DNA from 4 places in the Brevibacillus sp. HB1.1 genome. Region 3 is predicted to be linked to each of the others. Evidence: riboswitches for the same ligand, from Rfam matches in the RefSeq annotation. Region 3 holds a riboswitch; each other region holds the start of a gene.

Region 1 (4,534 bases), on a different contig from region 3:
GGAGCTCAATTTGCTTATGCGTATTGTCACGATTCTCATGATGATGGGAGCCGTCACGTATCTATGTCTCGCCGGACAAGCCTCCTTGCGAAAAGCTGATGACGCAAGGCAGGAAGCGGAAGAGAAGGAGCGCCGTCTGGGAGAAATGCTTTTGAACATCCAGCAAATGACGGAACAGCTGGATCGTACAAGCGATCATGTGCATGAGCATGCGGAAGGTACGAAGCGCAATACAGATGAAATGATGGTGGCCTTTAAGGAAGTCGCTACAGGTATGGAATCGCAGGCGAATTCTACGGTGAAAATCGAAGAAGAGGTTCAATCCATCGACCAGGAAATCGAGGCAGTCACAACACAGACCAACGCAATGAAAACGGAATCGCAACAAAACAACCGTCGTCTGATAGAAAGCGTTCAGATGATGAACGAGCTGTCCTCGCAGATGGAGCAAATCGTGCAGGCAGTCAATGTAGCAGCCTCCACGATTCACCAGCTCAATCGGCAGGCGAACCGTGTAGAGGAAATTGTTGGCGCTATTAATCAGATCGCGACACAAACGAATCTCTTGGCGCTGAATGCGGCGATTGAATCGGCGCGTGCAGGCGAACATGGACGGGGATTTGCTGTTGTAGCGGACGAGGTACGCAAGCTGGCAGAACAAAGCGCGACAGCTACGCAGGAAATTACCGACATTCTGAAATCACTCCACCAGGAAAGTGAGAATGCGGTGCAGCATATGAGCAATGGGGAAACGTCTGTTGCAAAAGGCCAAGAACTGGCCGTGAAAACAGTGGCCTCCATCGAAGCAGTGCGTGCCGGGATGATGGCCTTCCTGCAAGCAGCTGATCAAGTAAGCTCCAGCATGGACCGGGTAAAAGTGCGTTCCGGAGAAGTTGCCATCGAGATGTCGACCATTACAGCCGTAACCGAGGAATCGGTAGCCAACTTAGAAGAGCTGTTTGCGACAGCAGAAAACCAGCATCAAAAAGTACGTGAGATTACGGAAGAGCTGGGCGAGCTGAATACGTTGTCTCATCGTCTCCAGCAAACCTTTCACGTGAAATAGGTTGTTTCTCGATGCTGAAAAGACGACTTTTTAAACTTTTATTCACTTTTAGAAGTGTTTGGAATTGAGAAAAAAGAATTGCATTTTCGAACCGTTCTGCTAGAATGAATTCCATTGTAACTAAATATATTCAGCTACCTTATCAAGAGCGGCGGAGGGACTGGCCCGATGATGCCCGGCAACCACTGATCATGTCTATGCATGAACAGAAAGGTGCCAATTCCTGCAAAACCTGTACCATGGTTTTGACAGATGAGGAAGAGAACGGCTACGTACGCAAACTCTTCCTCCGGGAAGAGTTTTTTTTGTTGTATTTGTAAAAGGGGAGGGGTAAATAAACGAACGATAAATTAATTTTATAAGAGAATATTCGTAAATAGTATTGAAAAAATGGGTAAAAAGCCGTACATTACCTAATAGGATAAAGAAAAACGTAAAGTTCGGATAGGGAGAGATACATCATGAAGAAGTTATTGCTGGCTTTAACGACATTCGCAGTATTGGCAACAGGGTGCTCGACTGGCACAAGCGTACCGGCAGATCAGCCAGGAGGACAAGCAGCAGGACAAGAGGGCGCGGACAAAAAGCGAATTGCCTTGATTTTGCCCGAGAAAATTGGTGTGAACCCGTTCTTTCAACAAATGGATGAGGGTGCAAAGAAAGCCGCACAAGAGCTGGGCGCAGAAGTGAAAACGATTGAATCTACGGACCATGGAGCGATTGAAGAGAATCTGCGCGTGGCTGTTGCAGAAAATTATGATTTGATCATCACTTCTTCCTTTACATCAGAGGATGCATTGAAAAAAGTAGCAACCGAAAATCCTGACCGTAATTTTGCGATTATTGATACCGTAGTGGATTTGCCAAACGTTCGCAGTGTTACCTTCCGCGAGCAGGAAGCGGCTTACCTGGTGGGAGCAGCAGCAGGTCTGGCAACGAAAACGAACAAAGTAGGTATGGTTGTCGCTCTCGATATTCCACAGTTGAAAAAATGGACAGTCGGCTTCGAAGAGGGCTTGAAAGCGACGAATCCAAAGGCAGAACTGATGGTCAACTATGTAGGAAGCTTCACTGACCCGGCAAAAGCGAAGGAATTGGCTTTGCTCCAAGCTTCCAAAGGCGCTGACTTCATTAACGGTGCAGCAGCTGTAGGCGACCTCGGCGTTTTCGAAGCGGCGAAGGAAAAAGGCTTCTTCACAGCAGGTCAGGACGTTGACCGTACGACGATCGATCCAGAGCATATCGTTCTGTCCCAATTGAAAGGGACCGACGCGGCAGCTTATGAAACCGTGAAGAACTTTGTAGAAGGAACGTTCAAACCAGGTGTTGTTGCGTACGGCTTGAAAGAAAAAGGTGTTGGCGTAACCTATGTCACGCACGAAAGCAAAACGCCTCTGAACGCTTTTATTGGACAAGAAGTCGTGGATAAAGTGAAAGCGATCAGTGATGAGATAGTAGCAGGCACCCGCCAAGTACCAGACAAGTTCTAATAAGGTAGTTCGGTGCTGAAAAGCTAACTTTTTGAACAATTATTTAAAGCTTGTGCACAGTGATGGATGTGACCGACTACGGCTGTGTAGTCGGTCTTCCATTTTCATAAAAGGACGTACAGAAATGAGGGAGTGGGAATGACCGATCGCTTGGAAATGAGGGCCATGACCAAGAAGTACGGAGATTTTACCGCCAACGACAAGGTGTCGTTCTCACTGGCAGCAGGAGAAGTCCACGCGATTGTCGGGGAAAATGGAGCGGGCAAAACGACACTGATGCGGATGCTGTACGGGATGGAGCAGCCGACGTCGGGAGAGATCGTGTTAAACGGAAAGCCAGTTGTTTTTCGCGGACCAGAGGACGCGATTCGAAATGGAATCGGGATGGTTCACCAGCACTTTATGCTCTTCGGAGAATTTAGTGTGACTGAAAATATCGTGATCGGCTACGAGCCGAAACAAGCGGGTTTTTTCAAAAGAAATGACGCGGAGGACAAGGTGCGTGCGCTTAGTGAGCAGTATCGCATTCCGATTCATCCGCAGACCAAGGTAGCGAATTGCTCGATTGGGGAACAGCAACGGGTCGAAATTCTTAAGGTCCTGTATCAAGGAGCGGATATTATCGTGCTGGACGAGCCTACCGCTGTACTTACTCCGCTGGAGGTACGCGACCTGCTGCAAACGATTCGAAACCTGGCAGAGAGTGGCAAGAGCGTCATTTTGATTACACATAAGTTGCAGGAAGTCATGGAGGTAGCCGATCGTATTACGGTACTGCGCGGAGGCAAAGTGACGGGAACGGTTTTGCGGAATGAGACAAATGCGGATGATTTGGCAAGATTGATGGTTGGACGTGAATTACAGGAGCTAGCTGAGCGAGTTCCTCTGGATAAAGGCCCCTTGTTGCAGGTGGAGAATCTCACGGTTCGAGAAAAGCAGACATTGCTCGATCAAGTCAGCTTTACCGTGCATCACGGCGAAATCGTAGGAATTGCAGGTGTTTCCGGGAATGGTCAATCCGAGCTGCTGCAAGCGATCAGTGGTTTGCGTGCGGCACAGGAGGGTACGGTGCGGTTAGGCGGCAAAGATGTGACGAATAAATCAGTAGTCACCATTCGGGATGCCGGTTTGGCTCATATTCCGGAGGATCGTTACCTGTGGGGAACGGCCAAACTCTCAAGTGTCGAGGAAAATGCGTTGATGGGCTATCAGCGAAAGCCTGCTTACAACCGCCGAGGCGTCGTTTTGCGGGAGAAATTCCGCCAAGTCGTAAAAGGCTGGGTTGAGCAGTTTGCCATCAAAACTGGCTCTCGACAATTGCAGGAGCTGGCAGGGAATCTGTCAGGTGGAAATTTGCAAAAGCTGATCGTAGCAAGGGAGCTGGGACATGAAACCCCGTTTTTGATTGCGGCTGAGCCTACGCGAGGGGTGGATATCGGTGCCATGGAGTACATCCATCAGGCGCTGATTGAAAAGCGCAATCAGGGAGACGGGATCTTGCTCGTCTCCTCCGAGTTGTCCGAAATTCTCGCCTTGTCTGACAGGGTTTTGGTCATGTATAAAGGGCGAATCGCTGGAGAGCTTTCACGCCTGGAGGCAACCGAAGAAAAAATCAGCGTGATCATGGCGGGGGGAAGCATTCATGGCAGCAATCAAAGAGCTATCTAAGTCATTGGTTCAGCCGTTCTTGGCTGTCGTCATCGGTTTGTTGACCGGGGCGCTGGTCATTGCTGCAGTTGGCGAATCGATCTTGGGCACCTACCAGGAAATGTGGAAAGGGGCCTTTGGTAGTTTTTATTTCTTTACGTCTACATTAGCGAGAGCCACGCCTATCATGCTGATTGCCTTGGGTCTTTCCCTCGCATTTCGGGCAGGAGTATTCAATCTTGGGGCGGAAGGGCAAATGGTGCTGGGTGCCGTCAGTGCTGCGTTAGTTGCGATCTACTTGCCAGCACCGGGAATGATCAAAATTGTGGCG
Region 2 (4,534 bases), on a different contig from region 3:
ACGTCAAAATGAGCAAAAAAGCGCCCGCCAGTAACAACAGGGCGAACGCTTATCCATCATTCTTTTATGGTTTGCTATTGCCGATCTCTTCCGGCTTGAAAATACCTGTCTCCGTGACGATCGCTGTAATGTACTTCGCAGGCGTTACATCGAACGCAGGATTGTACACCTTGATATCGTCTGGAGCTACCTGTTTGCCCAAGCCATGGGTAATTTCCTCAGCTGGACGCTCTTCAATCGGAATATCTGCGCCTGTCGGTGTATCTAGATCGACGGAGGACAAGGGAGCTGCCACGTAAAAAGGAATGCCATGAGCTTTTGCCAATACCGCTACCCCATACGTGCCGATTTTGTTGGCGACATCGCCATTCGCTGCTACGCGGTCTGTACCCACGATGACAGCCTCTACTTTCCCTTGGGACATAACCATCGCCGCCATGTTATCGCAGATCAGCGTCACATCAATCCCTGCTTGCTGCAATTCGAATGCAGTAAGACGAGCGCCTTGCAGGACAGGACGGGTTTCGTCCGCGTACACCTTCAGGTTCCAGCCGCGTTCCTTTGCCAAATAAAATGGAGCGGTAGCCGTACCGTACGCTGCTGTAGCCAATGCGCCTGGATTACAGTGCGTGAGAATTCCCATACCGTCATGCAACAGAGTGAGCAGATGCTCTCCAATGGTCCGGCATACTTCAGCGTCTTCCTTTTGAATCGTCAGTGCTTCATCGAGCACAGCCGCCTTCAACTCGGCAATCGACGCTCCGCTTTCTTTTTCAACACGAGCTTTGATGCGATCCAACGCCCAGAACAGATTCACGGCTGTCGGACGGGAAGAGCCCAGGTAGTCTGCCTGCTGGTTCAGTTCCTGCCAAAACTCGTCGTAGTTACTCGCTTCACTGCCACGAATACCAAGGTAGAGCCCGTAAGCCGCCGCCATGCCAATCGCCGGTGCGCCTCGTACTTCCAAGCGACGAATGGAACCCCATACTTGCTCGGAGGTAGTCAAGTTCAAATAGATCGTTTCTACTGGCAGACGCGTCTGGTCAAGCAAGACCAATGCGTCATTCTCCCACTTAACAGGTGCCAATTGAGTGCTGGTTGTCATACTGTTGTAGCCTCCTGATAGTAACGTTCGGTGACAGTGCGTACGATGTCCGTGATATCTGTCGATTCGTCGATGCCGCCGCGACCGAGAATCAGCGCTTCTCCAATCGAGAGAGCCAGACGCTCTGCTTCTGCGCGAGTCTGGTCGTCTTCAATGGCATTCAGGTCCGCTACGCCTGCCAAGCCGATGACACGGCGCAAGATTTTGCATCCGGCATAGCCTGCTGTATCCTGAATCAAGCGCTTCACGTAGCTTTGCCACAGTCCCTCGACATGGGCGCTGCGCTCTTTGGCTTGCTTGTGCCAGAGCTGAACGAATTGCGAAACGAATTCATTCCAGACATCCTCGACCGTTTCCAGTAAGTATTCGCGGTACGCTTCCCGTTCTCCTTGATCTTTTTGCAAACCGTGCTGTCCTGCGTAGTTGAGCAATAGATTGGCAATGACCGCCCCGATGTCAAAACCGATTGGACCGTAGTAAGCGAACTCTGGATCGATTGCTTTCAAGCTGTTTTCCGTGATGAAAATACTTCCCGTATGCAGGTCACCATGCAGCAGCGCTTCCGATCGCGTAAGGAAATCGTATTTCAGCTTGGCGATTTCCAGCTTCAGCGGCCTGTTGTTCCAGATCGCCTCGACTTCCCGGCGAATCAACGGGTTGAAGTCGTTGGTAGGCGCATTTTCATACGGATCGGTAAAGACGAGATCTTCCGTGATTTTGCATAATTCTGGATTTATGAATGTTCCGACTAGCGCTTTTTTATCGTACGGATGCGCGCCCAGATCGGAGGTGAAGAACAAGGTTTGCGCGAGAAAACGACCAATTTGCTTCGCGAATAGTGGGTACCGCTTTCCTTCGATCAGACCTTTGCGCATGATGATGTGGTCCCCGACGTTTTCCATGACAGTCAACGCAAGTTCCCCATCGAAATGATACACCTGCGGCACCAAGTCTGGAACGTATTTGTGCTGAATGCGGAGTGCCTCGCTCTCGATACGAGCCCGATCAATCGTAAGTGGCCAAGATTCTCCCACGACGCGGGCAAAAGGCAGTGCTTGTTTGACAATGACGCTCTTACCGGTTGCCAGCTCCTGAATGTCAAAAACCAGATTGAGATTGCCATCCCCGATTTCATGGCTGGTCAGCTCTGCTCCTTCGCTAAAAAGACCCGGTATTCCTTTTACGTACTCCACTGCTTCCTGTTCAGTCAATGCGCGATATGCCATGATTCCAAAACTCCCCTCTACGTATTTTCCCTCTATCTCTACTTGTTTTGTTTGAGTACCTGGAGCAATAAAAAGACCTCTTTTCCCGAAGAAAAGAGGTCGCTGTCGTCACGTGTAAGAACCGTGTTGATGTCCCCCTTATCTTCCAGACTACTTTTGTTTCTGCAGGAATTAGCACCGTGCATGTCGCCTGTCAATCAGTCGCTTCCTTGCGTCTGAATGGCGTCATGTCGGTTGCCGGGTATCATCGGGCCAGTCCCTCCACCTTCTCTGGATAAGGTATCCAAATCGTATTCGGTTTTTGATTTAGTTTGAATCATACAACCAACGCTTCCACGATGTCAACACCCTTTTGTGCAAAAATTCGCACCTTGCTATCAGTAGCTGTATTGTGTTCCCGATGCCGCAGGTCGCTCCCAATTTCACCAGTCTATCTTGCCTAGAAACGCTGCTGTTATTGACTTTTCGGCCTTGAGCTTCAGCAGTTCTTTGGTAGGTCCGGTGAGGACGGCTCCGTAGATTCGCACTCCGTTTTGAACAGCCAAGACCGTACTTTTTCCCCACGGTAGTCGTCCAAGGAAGAGTAGGCGCGACAAAAGGTTTCCTGTGTCAGATCCTCTGCCAGCCTCTCATCTCGTGTCAGCCGGAAAAGATAGCGGTACATATCGTTTACATGCAGCCGGTACACATCCTCCAGACCTACTTTCCCAAGCCGTTCACACCCCTTCATCCCTTACCACGAAGGAAGTGCCAAATAGTTTCACCTTCGTCTCATTTTTCTTCTAACCTGCTGCACATTCTCTGCAAAAACAAGGATTGACTCCTGACAATGAACGTCATATCATGGGGGAAACGAATAACTCTTATCGCGAGCTGGCTGAGGGACTGGCCCTATGATGCCCGGCAACCGGCGCTATACCATGAATCGTACGCGGATGATGCGTACCTTGGATAGCGAAACGGTGCTAATTCCAACGGATAAGAGTCGAGATAGAGCCTCTTTGGCTTGTTTCGGCTACTGACCCGAGAGATGAGAGGAGACGAGACGCTTTCATAGTCGACAACCGCCTCCCCGCTCAATGGGGAGGCTTTTTTTAATCATTCAAGGAGGATGAGACGTACCATGAGTGAACAACGTATCCTCGTCACCTATCTCACACAAGCAAAAGACTTGAACAAGAAAGCGCAAGCCATTGCTGTCGGCATGACAGTCGGTTCCTGGACGGATCTGCCGCTTGCCAAGCAAGCTGAGCTAGCGCCGTATCTTGGTGAAGCCGTGAGTGCAACACCGCTTGCGACACTGGAAAACGGAGAAACACGCGGTTTGATTACCGTCAGCTATCCGACCCGCAATTTTACAGCAGACATTCCATCCTTGTTGACCGGAATATTCGGCAAACTGTCGATGGATGGCAAAATTAAGCTCGTCGACATCGTTTTCCCTGACTCATTCCTTCAGGCTTTTCCTGGACCGAAGTTCGGCATTGATGGTCTGCGCGAACGTTTAGGGGCACATAACCGTCCGCTCTTGATGAGCATTTTCAAATCGTGCCTGGGCCTTCCTTTCGATGACCTGAAGACGCAATTCCGGGCACAAGCCTTGGGCGGAGTCGATCTCGTGAAAGATGACGAAATCTTCTTTGCAGATGACCGCGCTCCTTTTATCGAACGGATCAAAGCGTTCAAGCAAATCGCCCAGGAGACAGAAGCCGAAACAGGCAAGCCCGTCCTTTATGCAGCCAACCTGACTGGACCAGTGCATGAGCTGAACGAAAAAGCGAAACGTGCGGTAGATGCAGGTGCTGACTGCCTCTTGTTCAATGTGCTGGCCTTTGGATTCGATGCCCTGCACCGTTTGGCAGCCGATCCCGATGTACACGTACCGATCATGGCGCATCCAGCATTGGCAGGCGCTTACTATCCATCACCTGACTACGGTATCGCCACCCCGCTTCTGCTCGGAACGTTGATGCGCGTAGCTGGTGCAGATTTGGTACTCTTCCCATCTCCATATGGCAACGTCGCCTTGGACAAGACAGAAGCGTTACAGCTCGCCAAGCATTTGACCGACCCACTGAATCGTGTACGCCGTTCCTTCCCGGTTCCATCTGCCGGCATTCATCCTGGGCTGGTTCCACAGCTTTATCAAGACTTCGGTCTGGATCAAATTGTCAATGCAGGTGGTGGAATCCACGGTCATCCC
Region 3 (4,534 bases):
GGGATGTGGATGCCATTACGGGAGAATGGCTGCCATACGAATAAAGAGAGACACCAGGGGGAGACTCCTGGTGTTTTGTTTTGGCATAATGCCCTCCCAGAAATTGCATAGTAAAGCGTGAGGGGAGGGACAAACGTGGAAGGATTCGGAGAAAGCATGCTCGTCATCGGGCGCGTATGTACGATTATTCCTTTATTACTGCTGGTCACCTTGTTCATGGGCAAGCGCTCGAATGGAAAAAGGCACAGTCCCTCTGCAAAACCTGCAAGAAGTTACTGTGCCTTATATGGGAGCATAATGGTGAACTTGGTTCCTACTCGTGGCTTGCTTGATACATTGACCGTTCCGCCAATCGCATGAATGACATGATAGGAATACGTCAAACCAAGACCAGTTCCAGTTGTTTTCGTAGAAAAGTAAATCGTTCCAAGACGGCTGATCTGTCCTGCATCCATGCCGACACCGTTATCCTTGATGACCAACAGTGCTTTGTTTCGCTCGATGAGCAAGTCCAGGGAGACTTTTCCTTCCGAAATATCCGAGCACGCCTCGATGGCATTTTTGATGAAATTCACCAACACTTGCTTGAACTCGTCTGGATTGGCCTTGATCGTCACAGGTCTCTCAAAGTCTTGCAGCGTAAGCTCTACGTTGTGCATATTGGCAAAAGGGAGCATCACTTCGCGGATGGCATGCAGATGCTCGCTAATATTAATGATCTCATGTCGTTCCTTGAGCGGCTTGGAAATCGCAAGGTATTCGGTCAAAATGGCTTCTGTCCGTTGGATCTCGTCGAGACTGATGCGAATGTATTGATCGATTTTCACCAAATTTTCCGGGGATTCCTGTATTAATTTCAAAAAGCCTTTGACAGCTGTCAGCGGATTGCGAACCTCGTGTGCGAGCGATGCAGCAACATGGCTCATCGTCTGGATTTTTTCGTTTTGCGCGTGGCGAATAAACAGCTCCTTATCCGAAACACATTTGCTGAAAAGCGACATTAACAACCAGAGGCCGAAAAAGTTCTGAATAGGAATCACTATGGTGTAGTAAACGAGGTGTTGAGTTACATACGTGGGAAAAAAGTAATAAGTAGTCCCTAAAGCAACCGTAGAAAAAATCGCACTCGTCATAAAAAGATACAGTGTTTTCCGATAACTGGATTTGTAGTGTCGATACAAAAAGAGTGACAAGACAAAATTGACTGTAAGGATCAGCAGCGCAACCCATGTTCCTTCTCCACCTAGGTAGTACCGATAAACCAAGGCTTCAATCAGAAGGAGCAAGGCAATCTCGATTCCGCCATAAACCAGTCCGAAAAGAATGATGACATGTCGGATATCAAAGAACATGCCATTGGTGACGCTCGGGGCGAAGGTCATCGCGAGAAACATGCAGGCTGAGCTGGTGAAGACAATAAAGGAACGGCTGTAGTTCCTCATTTTGTCACGGTAATAGATGTTGAAAAACACAAACGGGATAATGGCGAAAAACCATTGAAGAATAACTTCTTTTAATAGACTCATGTAGCATCCCCATCGCAAATATTTGCTAGGCTTGTATCAATCTACGATAATTCGACAAGACACAACAAAATCCCTCTCGTTGTTACAGAACAAAATGGAATATTTATCAAGAAAATTCTTTCGGTAAACCTAGTTGACAGATAGGTAATTGCCAGATTATATTCTGTATATACTTATACAAACGTTCCGAAAATAGAAACTACTCTTATCAAGAGATGGCTGAGGGAATGGCCCTATGAAGCCCGGCAACCTAGCACGAGAGATTGTGTTCTTTCGAGCCAAGGTGCTAACTCCAACAGGTAGAATACCTGACAGATAAGAGGCGAGAATCTTGTCGATTTTTGTCCTCTTTCTCTGTGAAAGAGGATTTTTTGCTTTTATCATTTGTTTTCAAAGAGAAAAAGGGGGAACATTTGCGATGAAAAAGAAACTGGGATTACTGACTTCACTTATTGTGGCTGCGTCCGTTCTCGTTACGGCATGCGGCGGAGGAACAAGCACCGGAACCGGTAGCACGAACCAGTCAGGTGGGGAGAACGCGAAGAGAATCGCATTAATCATGCGTCAAAACGTAGGAACGTTCTCCGCACAATACATCAATGGCGTGAAGACAGAGGTGGAGAAAAACGGCGGTGAGTTGACCGTATTCAACGCGGATACCGATCTGGCAAAAATGGCGTCCAACCTCGATGCGGCTGTGAACCAAAAGTTTGATGGCATTCTGATCGACCATGGTACGGCAGAAGCGTTGCAGCAGGGTACGCAAAAGGCCGTGGATAAAAAAATTCCGGTTGTCCTGTTTGATACAGACATCAACATTCCGGGTGTGCCAGTTGTGGCGCAGGATGACAACAAGTTGGCAGAGCTGAGCCTGGAGAAGCTGGCTGCAGATACAAATGGCAAAGGCAGCATCGTAAAAATTTGGGTAGCTGGCTTTGCGCCTATGGAAAAACGCCAAGTGACGTATGAAGCTTTCCAGAAGAAATACCCGGACATCAAAGAGATTGCTGCATTCGGTTCTGCTACCAATAATACGGCACTCGATACACAAACGCAGATGGAAGCGATCTTGAAAAAGTATCCCAATAAAGGCGACATCACAGCAGTATGGGCGGCATGGGATGAATTTGCCAAAGGGGCGACACGTGCCATCCAGCAAGCAGGCCGTACGGAAATCAAAGTATACTCCATCGATTTGAGCGATGAGGATCTGCAAATGATCCAGGCGGAAAACTCTCCGTGGACAGCGACGGCAGCGGTAGACCCATCCAATATCGGGCGCATCCATGCCCAAACCGTGTTCCAAAAAATCAAAGGCGAGCAAGTGCCAGACAACGTGAAGCTGAATCCAGTGCTGGTGAAACAGGAAGACCTGCCGAAGGATAAGAAAGTAACGATGGGCGACCTGTCCCAATACGTACAAGATTGGGGCAAGTAAGAACCAAATTGACTTTTCCCGTTGATCTGTATCCGTCAACGGGATTTTTCCTTATAGAGGTTGGAACACGCAGGTAAACAGGAGGTGTGAAAAATGTCCACATTGCAGATGAAAGGGATGGCGAAGCAGTTTTCTGGGGTTCCTGCCCTGCGATCCGTCGATTTTGAGGTGCGCGCTGGAGAGGTTCATGCACTTCTCGGTGCTAATGGTGCGGGAAAGAGTACCCTGATGAAAATTCTCACGGGAGCGTATCAGGCAGATGGAGGTACGATCACCATCGATGGACAGGCGGTGTCGATTCAATCTCCGCAGGACGCCAAAGCACAGGGCATTCAATGTGTATATCAGGAAGTGGACACCGCCTTGATCCCGTATTTGAGTGTTGCTGAAAACATATTGGCGGGCCAGCTCGTCCAGGCGAGAACCAAGGGACTAATCAACTGGCAGAGCTTGTACAACGAATCGGAGCAGATTTTAAAAAACTTCGGCTTCTCTATTCCGGTGAGGATGCTCGTCGAAGAATGTACGCTGTCGGAAAAGCAATTGATTTTGATTGCACGGGCTACCGTTCAAAAGGCGAAGTACGTCATTTTCGATGAACCGACAGCGCCATTGAGCACGAAGGAGAGCGAACGGCTGTTTCAAATCATTGCGCAGTTGAAAAATGCTGGAGTCGGGATCATTTATATCTCCCACAGGTTGCCGGAAATCTTTGAAATCTGTGATCGGATCACCATCATGCGCGATGGACAACATGTCGTGACCACAGACACGGCGAAGACCAATATGGACGAAGTGATCGCGAACATGCTGGGCAAAAGCTTTGACGAGGAGTTCCCGAAGATGGAAGTGCCGATTGGCGAAACGATTTTTGAGGCGGCAGGTGTGGCTGGTGGCAAAGTACGCGGAGTCGACCTGCGAGTTCACGAGGGAGAGATCGTTGGTGTCGTCGGTCTGGTTGGGGCAGGGAAGACTGAGCTCGCCCGATTGCTCTTCGGTGCGGATGAGGCAAAGGCCGGTGCCATTCGATTGCATGGAACACGTATCCAACTGCGCTCGCCAAAAGACGCCGTCGATGCAGGGATCGTACTCGTCCCGGAGGAAAGGCGAAAAGAAGGAATTTTCGTAGAGGAGTCGGTACAGAACAACCTGTCTGTCGCCTCGTTGAAAAAGAAGTCCTGGCTCGGTTTTATCAAAAGAGGGACGGAAGCGGCTAACGCAAGAGAGCTGGTGCAGCGCCTTGGTGTAAAAACAGCCGATATCAAGCAGCTGGTCGGTTTTCTCAGCGGCGGAAACCAGCAAAAAGTCGCTATCGGCAAATGGCTGGATACAAACGCTCACCTCTTTATGTTTGACGAGCCGACAAAAGGGGTGGATATCGGCGCGAAAAGCGATATTTACCGTCTGATCGGAAATCTCGCCGAGCAGAAAAAGGGCGTTCTGTATTTCTCCTGTGAGTTTCAGGAAGTCATCGGGATCGCAGACCGGATTCTCGTCATGTTCGAGGGCAAAATCGTGAAGGAATTGAGTCGCGAGGAAGCAACACAAGAGCTGATTATGTACTACGCAA
Region 4 (4,534 bases), on a different contig from region 3:
GAAGGTCGAATCGAAAAGGGCGATGTACTCGCAGTTGCGCAGGTAGCAGGTGTCATGGCTGCCAAAAAGACGTGGGAAATCATCCCGATGTGTCATCCGCTGCCATTGACTGGCATCGACATACAATTTGCTTTTGTAGATGAAACGACGCTTGCGATTACAGGAACCGTGAAGACGACAGGGAAAACAGGCGTCGAGATGGAGGCGTTGACCGCTGTCAGTGTAACGGCTTTGACGGTGTATGACATGTGCAAAGCCATGGATAAAGAAATGATAATCGGTCCGACCAGTCTGCAATCCAAAACAGGCGGAAAAAGCGGCGATTTCCATCGGGGTGAGAAGTAAGCCATGAGGCAAAAGTGGGAATCCTATCCGAGCAGCATTCGTTTATTGGCGATTGCTGCCGTCATTTTTTCTACCGGAATGGCGTGTATTTGGCCGCTGGTCACGATCTATATTCACAACCATCTCGGAAAGCCGCTGACTGTAGCCGGCTTCTTGTTGCTTTTAAATCAAGGCGCATTCCTGATCGGGAGTATTGTCGGCGGGATGATGTTTGACCGCTGGGGTAAAATGCGCACCATTGTTGTAGGCTCCATCGGTGGAATGATCATTTCGGTCTGTTTAGGTGTTACACAAGATTTTACCGTATATGTCCTACTGTTATTATTGAATGGTCTGTTTTATGGATCCCTTTCTCCCGTTATGAATGCGCTGGCAGTGGTTTTATGGCCGGAGGGAGGCCGTAAAGGAATCAATCTGATTTACGTCGCCCTCAATGTGGGTGTAGCTGCCGGCTCTGCTTTAGGCGGCTTCTTGGCAAGCGTTTCGTTTGCTTGGACGTTTTTCGGAAATGCGATCACACAAGTAATTGTGCTGACGATGTTTATGCTCATTTTGCCGCGTCAGTTAAAACTGGCAGAGCAAAAACGTCAATTGCAGACGACTGCTCCCGAACAAGCAGAGGGAGAACTTCTACGAGAACCACAGCAAGAGACCAAGGTCGTATGGGGAGCATTGCTACTCTTATGCGGAGGGTTGCTCATTAGCTGGATTGTCTATGTACAATGGACAACGGTGCTGTCGACCTACATGCAATCCCTGGGCATTTCACTCCGTCAATACAGTCTGTTGTGGACGCTGAACGGCGGTTTGATCCTGTTTGGTCAGCCATTGATTGCGTGGGTCATACGACGCTTTGCCCGTACGCTAAAAGCACAAATGCTCTTGGGCGCTTATATTTTTGCCATGTCGATGTTGATTTTGTCTCAATCAACGGTTTATGCAGGCTTTGTTGCAGGCATGTTCATCATGACGCTGGGAGAAATGCTCGTATGGCCAGCGGTGCCGGCAGTAGCGGCACAGTTTACGCCAGAGGGACGAGAAGGCTTCATTCAAGGTCTGATTGCAGGGACTGGATCTGCTGGGAGGATGCTCGGACCACTTCTTGGCGCCTTCATTTTCCAATCGATTCATGCGCAGGGACTATTGTTCGTGATGGCGGGCTTGTGTCTGTTGTCTGTCGCATTCTTTGCCTTCCACACATCTTTTCAAAAAAGAAGGCATCAGGTACCCTTACAGAATCAAGCATCTTGACACGGTTTACGTGCTCAAGTAGTATGATATAGACGAAAAAACAGTATATTCCGTGTGTTTGACTTATTCAGAGAGGTGGAGGGACTGGCCCTATGAAGCCCGGCAGCGGATCTGTTCTATGCGATGGACAGATGCTGTGCCAATTCCAGCAGGATTTTTTCCTGACAGATAAGGACGTGACCAAGCTGATCTCCCCCTTTTTCTGTATGGAAAAAGGGGGTTTTACTGTATTGGGCCCAAGAAAGGAATGGAAGAAAGATGCGCATTCAACCCTCCGACATGATTGATCGACTCCCTACCCAGTTTTTTGCGACCCTGGTGGCAAAAGTAAACAAGGTCATTGCGCAAGGCCATGACGTCATAAACCTAGGGCAGGGCAATCCTGATTTGCCGACACCGCCACACATTATTGAAGAATTACAGGCGCAAGCGGCACAACCACTCCATCACAAATATCCGCCTTTTCAGGGACGCGTGGAACTGAAGCAGGCAGTGGCTCATTGGTATAAGCAAGAATTTGATGTGGACCTCGATTCGGAGGAAGAAGTCGCGATATTGTTCGGCAGCAAAACCGGACTCGTAGAGATTTGCCAAGTCCTTATGAATGCAGGCGATGTTGCACTGGTTCCAGACCCAGGCTATCCGGATTATTGGTCGGGTGTTGCTGTCGTAGACGGACGGATGGTCATGATGCCGTTGAAGGCGGAAAATGACTTCTTGCCTGACTACAGCCAGCTCTCCCAAACTGATTTGGATCGAGCGAAACTGATGTTTCTCAACTATCCGAACAATCCGACAGCAGTCAACGCACCCCTGGAGTTTTATGAGGAGACCATTCGTTTTGCCCGAAAACATGAAATCGTCGTCTGCCACGACTTCGCCTACGGGGCGATCAGCTATGACGGGAAAAAGCCGGTCAGCTTCATGCAGGTTCCGGGTGCAAAAGAAGTGGGTGTAGAATTTTATACCTTGTCTAAAACGTATAACATGGCAGGCTGGCGTGTTGGTGCTATGGTAGGAAATCGCGAGCTGGTTCGTCTGATTAATCTCATTCAGGACCATTACTTCGTCAGTCTGTTCGGAGCGGTACAGATGGCGGCAGCGAAGGCGATGACAGAGTCACAGCAGTGCGTTCGCGATCTCGTTGCTGTCTACGAAAGCCGCCGCAATGCTTTGTACTCCAATCTGCATCGGATTGGCTGGCAGGCGCCACCATCTCAAGGGTCGTTTTTTGCTTGGCTTCCTGTTCCAAGCGGCTTCACATCCGTGGAGTTCTCTGACCTGCTTTTGGAAAAAGCGCATGTCGTCGTAGCGCCAGGAAATGGCTTTGGTCCGACAGGTGAGGGTTATGTGCGAGCGGCTTTGTTATCAAATGAAGAGCGTCTCGCAGAAGCGGTTCAGCGAATTGAGCGGTTGGGGTTATTTACGAAAACAAAATAAAGGCGAGGTAATTGGGTCACACTACCATACAAATGGAGTGTGGCTTTTTTATTCTAGAATAAAAATCATTCTCATTATTGACAGATAATGATTTTCATTATACGATGGCATTGTTAATGATAATTAGTCTCATCGAGAGCGGGAGGGTACCATGCGCTATCAGATTAACGGTTACACGGATATGTATACGGTGATCGCCAACGAGCGGAAAATCGGCGGAGCCATTGAAGCAGGCCAAATTCGCCTGCGGACGGGAGAAGTTTACGCCAATGCTGTTCTCACTCGTTTGGAAATGTCAGGTGCGCATTTTTGCTCGATCGGTTTTGTTACGGAAGAAGGCAAAAGACTGATTGTCCATGTGAATGATATCAGCATGATCGCTGATGCTCGTCACGTCAACGTTTGTGAGCTGACGAATGAAGGCATGAGAGTGGAGAAATCCGCAGAGAGACTGAAGCGATTGAAACGTCTCTGTGAACTGAATGAAGGCAGCTGTACGCCGACCTTCCAGGAAGAGGCATTGCTGTTGGCAAACGATATTGGCATGGAAGAAGCGTCCACGCACGTAGACCTCTCTTTCCTCCCACACACAGAGAAACCGCGTGTGTTTCGCATCGCCTAAGAAGATATAGCCCATACATATGAACCCCTTTTCGTTTGAGACGAAGAGGGGTTTTTTGCATGCAGTGTGTCAAGACTAACGATTGAACAACCGCTCGACATAGTCAAAACCTATCCACTCATAGCTACCAAGGATTGGACTTACGCTGTGGACAGTGATAAAACAAGGATAAGCAAAATCAAGGGGGAACGGAACATGGAGTACTCATTTTCAAAATCTGTCGAAGCATTATCCTCCTCGGCTGTCCGGGAAATCTTGAAGCTGACCCAAGGCAATCAAGTGCTCTCGCTCGCAGGTGGACTGCCAGCAGAGGATTCTTTTCCAATCGCAGAGATGCGTGAAGCGTTCAACCGCGCATTTGAACAAGGAGCAAAAGCTCTTCAGTACGGATTAACTGATGGATACTTGCCGCTTCGTGAGTGGATTGCATCCCGCATGAAGCAAAAGCATATGAACGTCGGTGTAGATAATATGATCATCACAACGGGCTCTCAGCAAGCAGTAGACTTGTTGTGTCGTGTATATTTAGACGAAGGCGATGTCGTTCTCGTTGAAAACCCTACTTATTTGGCAGCTGTTCAGTTATTTCAATTCCGGGGAATCAAAGCGGTCCCTGTGGACGGTGACGCCAATGGGATGGATTTGGACGATCTGGCGAAAAAAATTGCCCAGTACCGCCCAAAAATGGTGTACGTCATTCCTACCTTTGCCAATCCGACAGGAAAGGTATGGAGTCTCGAACGCCGTCTCGGCTTGCTTCGTCAATGTAAGGCGCAAAACATTCTCATCCTGGAAGACGATCCATATGGAGAGATCCAATTCGATGGGGAAGCACCGTACCGCTCGATTTTCTCACTGGATGAGCATCCGACTGAT

The links. Region 3 has a riboswitch for S-adenosylmethionine ahead of HPY27_RS24480 (sugar ABC transporter substrate-binding protein). Riboswitches for the same ligand answer to the same signal wherever they lie in the genome.
Region 1: it holds a riboswitch for S-adenosylmethionine, as region 3 does, so the genes downstream of both, HPY27_RS13910 (BMP family lipoprotein) here and HPY27_RS24480 (sugar ABC transporter substrate-binding protein) in region 3, are expected to answer to the same signal.
Region 2: it holds a riboswitch for S-adenosylmethionine, as region 3 does, so the genes downstream of both, HPY27_RS18055 (2,3-diketo-5-methylthiopentyl-1-phosphate enolase) here and HPY27_RS24480 (sugar ABC transporter substrate-binding protein) in region 3, are expected to answer to the same signal.
Region 4: it holds a riboswitch for S-adenosylmethionine, as region 3 does, so the genes downstream of both, HPY27_RS21555 (pyridoxal phosphate-dependent aminotransferase) here and HPY27_RS24480 (sugar ABC transporter substrate-binding protein) in region 3, are expected to answer to the same signal.

Annotation. Positions count from the first base shown of each region.
Region 1 is NZ_JABMIV010000004.1:294,035-298,568, reverse strand. Features, by position in the region: gene HPY27_RS13915 (methyl-accepting chemotaxis protein) at 1-1,066, shown strand, start outside; SAM riboswitch class I at 1,203-1,325, shown strand; gene HPY27_RS13910 (BMP family lipoprotein) at 1,528-2,556, shown strand; gene HPY27_RS13905 (ABC transporter ATP-binding protein) at 2,695-4,224, shown strand; gene HPY27_RS13900 (ABC transporter permease) at 4,199-4,534, shown strand, end outside.
Region 2 is NZ_JABMIV010000006.1:313,922-318,455, forward strand. Features, by position in the region: gene mtnA (S-methyl-5-thioribose-1-phosphate isomerase) at 65-1,105, opposite strand; gene mtnK (S-methyl-5-thioribose kinase) at 1,102-2,331, opposite strand; SAM riboswitch class I at 2,467-2,612, opposite strand; gene HPY27_RS30620 (anti sigma factor C-terminal domain-containing protein) at 2,754-2,858, opposite strand; gene HPY27_RS18050 (sigma factor) at 2,810-3,061, opposite strand; SAM riboswitch class I at 3,192-3,368, shown strand; gene HPY27_RS18055 (2,3-diketo-5-methylthiopentyl-1-phosphate enolase) at 3,455-4,534, shown strand, end outside.
Region 3 is NZ_JABMIV010000011.1:202,506-207,039, forward strand. Features, by position in the region: gene HPY27_RS24470 (hypothetical protein) at 1-44, shown strand, start outside; gene HPY27_RS24475 (ATP-binding protein) at 273-1,526, opposite strand; SAM riboswitch class I at 1,729-1,848, shown strand; gene HPY27_RS24480 (sugar ABC transporter substrate-binding protein) at 1,945-2,964, shown strand; gene HPY27_RS24485 (sugar ABC transporter ATP-binding protein) at 3,058-4,534, shown strand, end outside.
Region 4 is NZ_JABMIV010000009.1:69,160-73,693, reverse strand. Features, by position in the region: gene moaC (cyclic pyranopterin monophosphate synthase MoaC) at 1-345, shown strand, start outside; gene HPY27_RS21560 (MFS transporter) at 349-1,596, shown strand; SAM riboswitch class I at 1,657-1,771, shown strand; gene HPY27_RS21555 (pyridoxal phosphate-dependent aminotransferase) at 1,855-3,036, shown strand; gene HPY27_RS21550 (hypothetical protein) at 3,188-3,658, shown strand; gene HPY27_RS21545 (aminotransferase-like domain-containing protein) at 3,854-4,534, shown strand, end outside.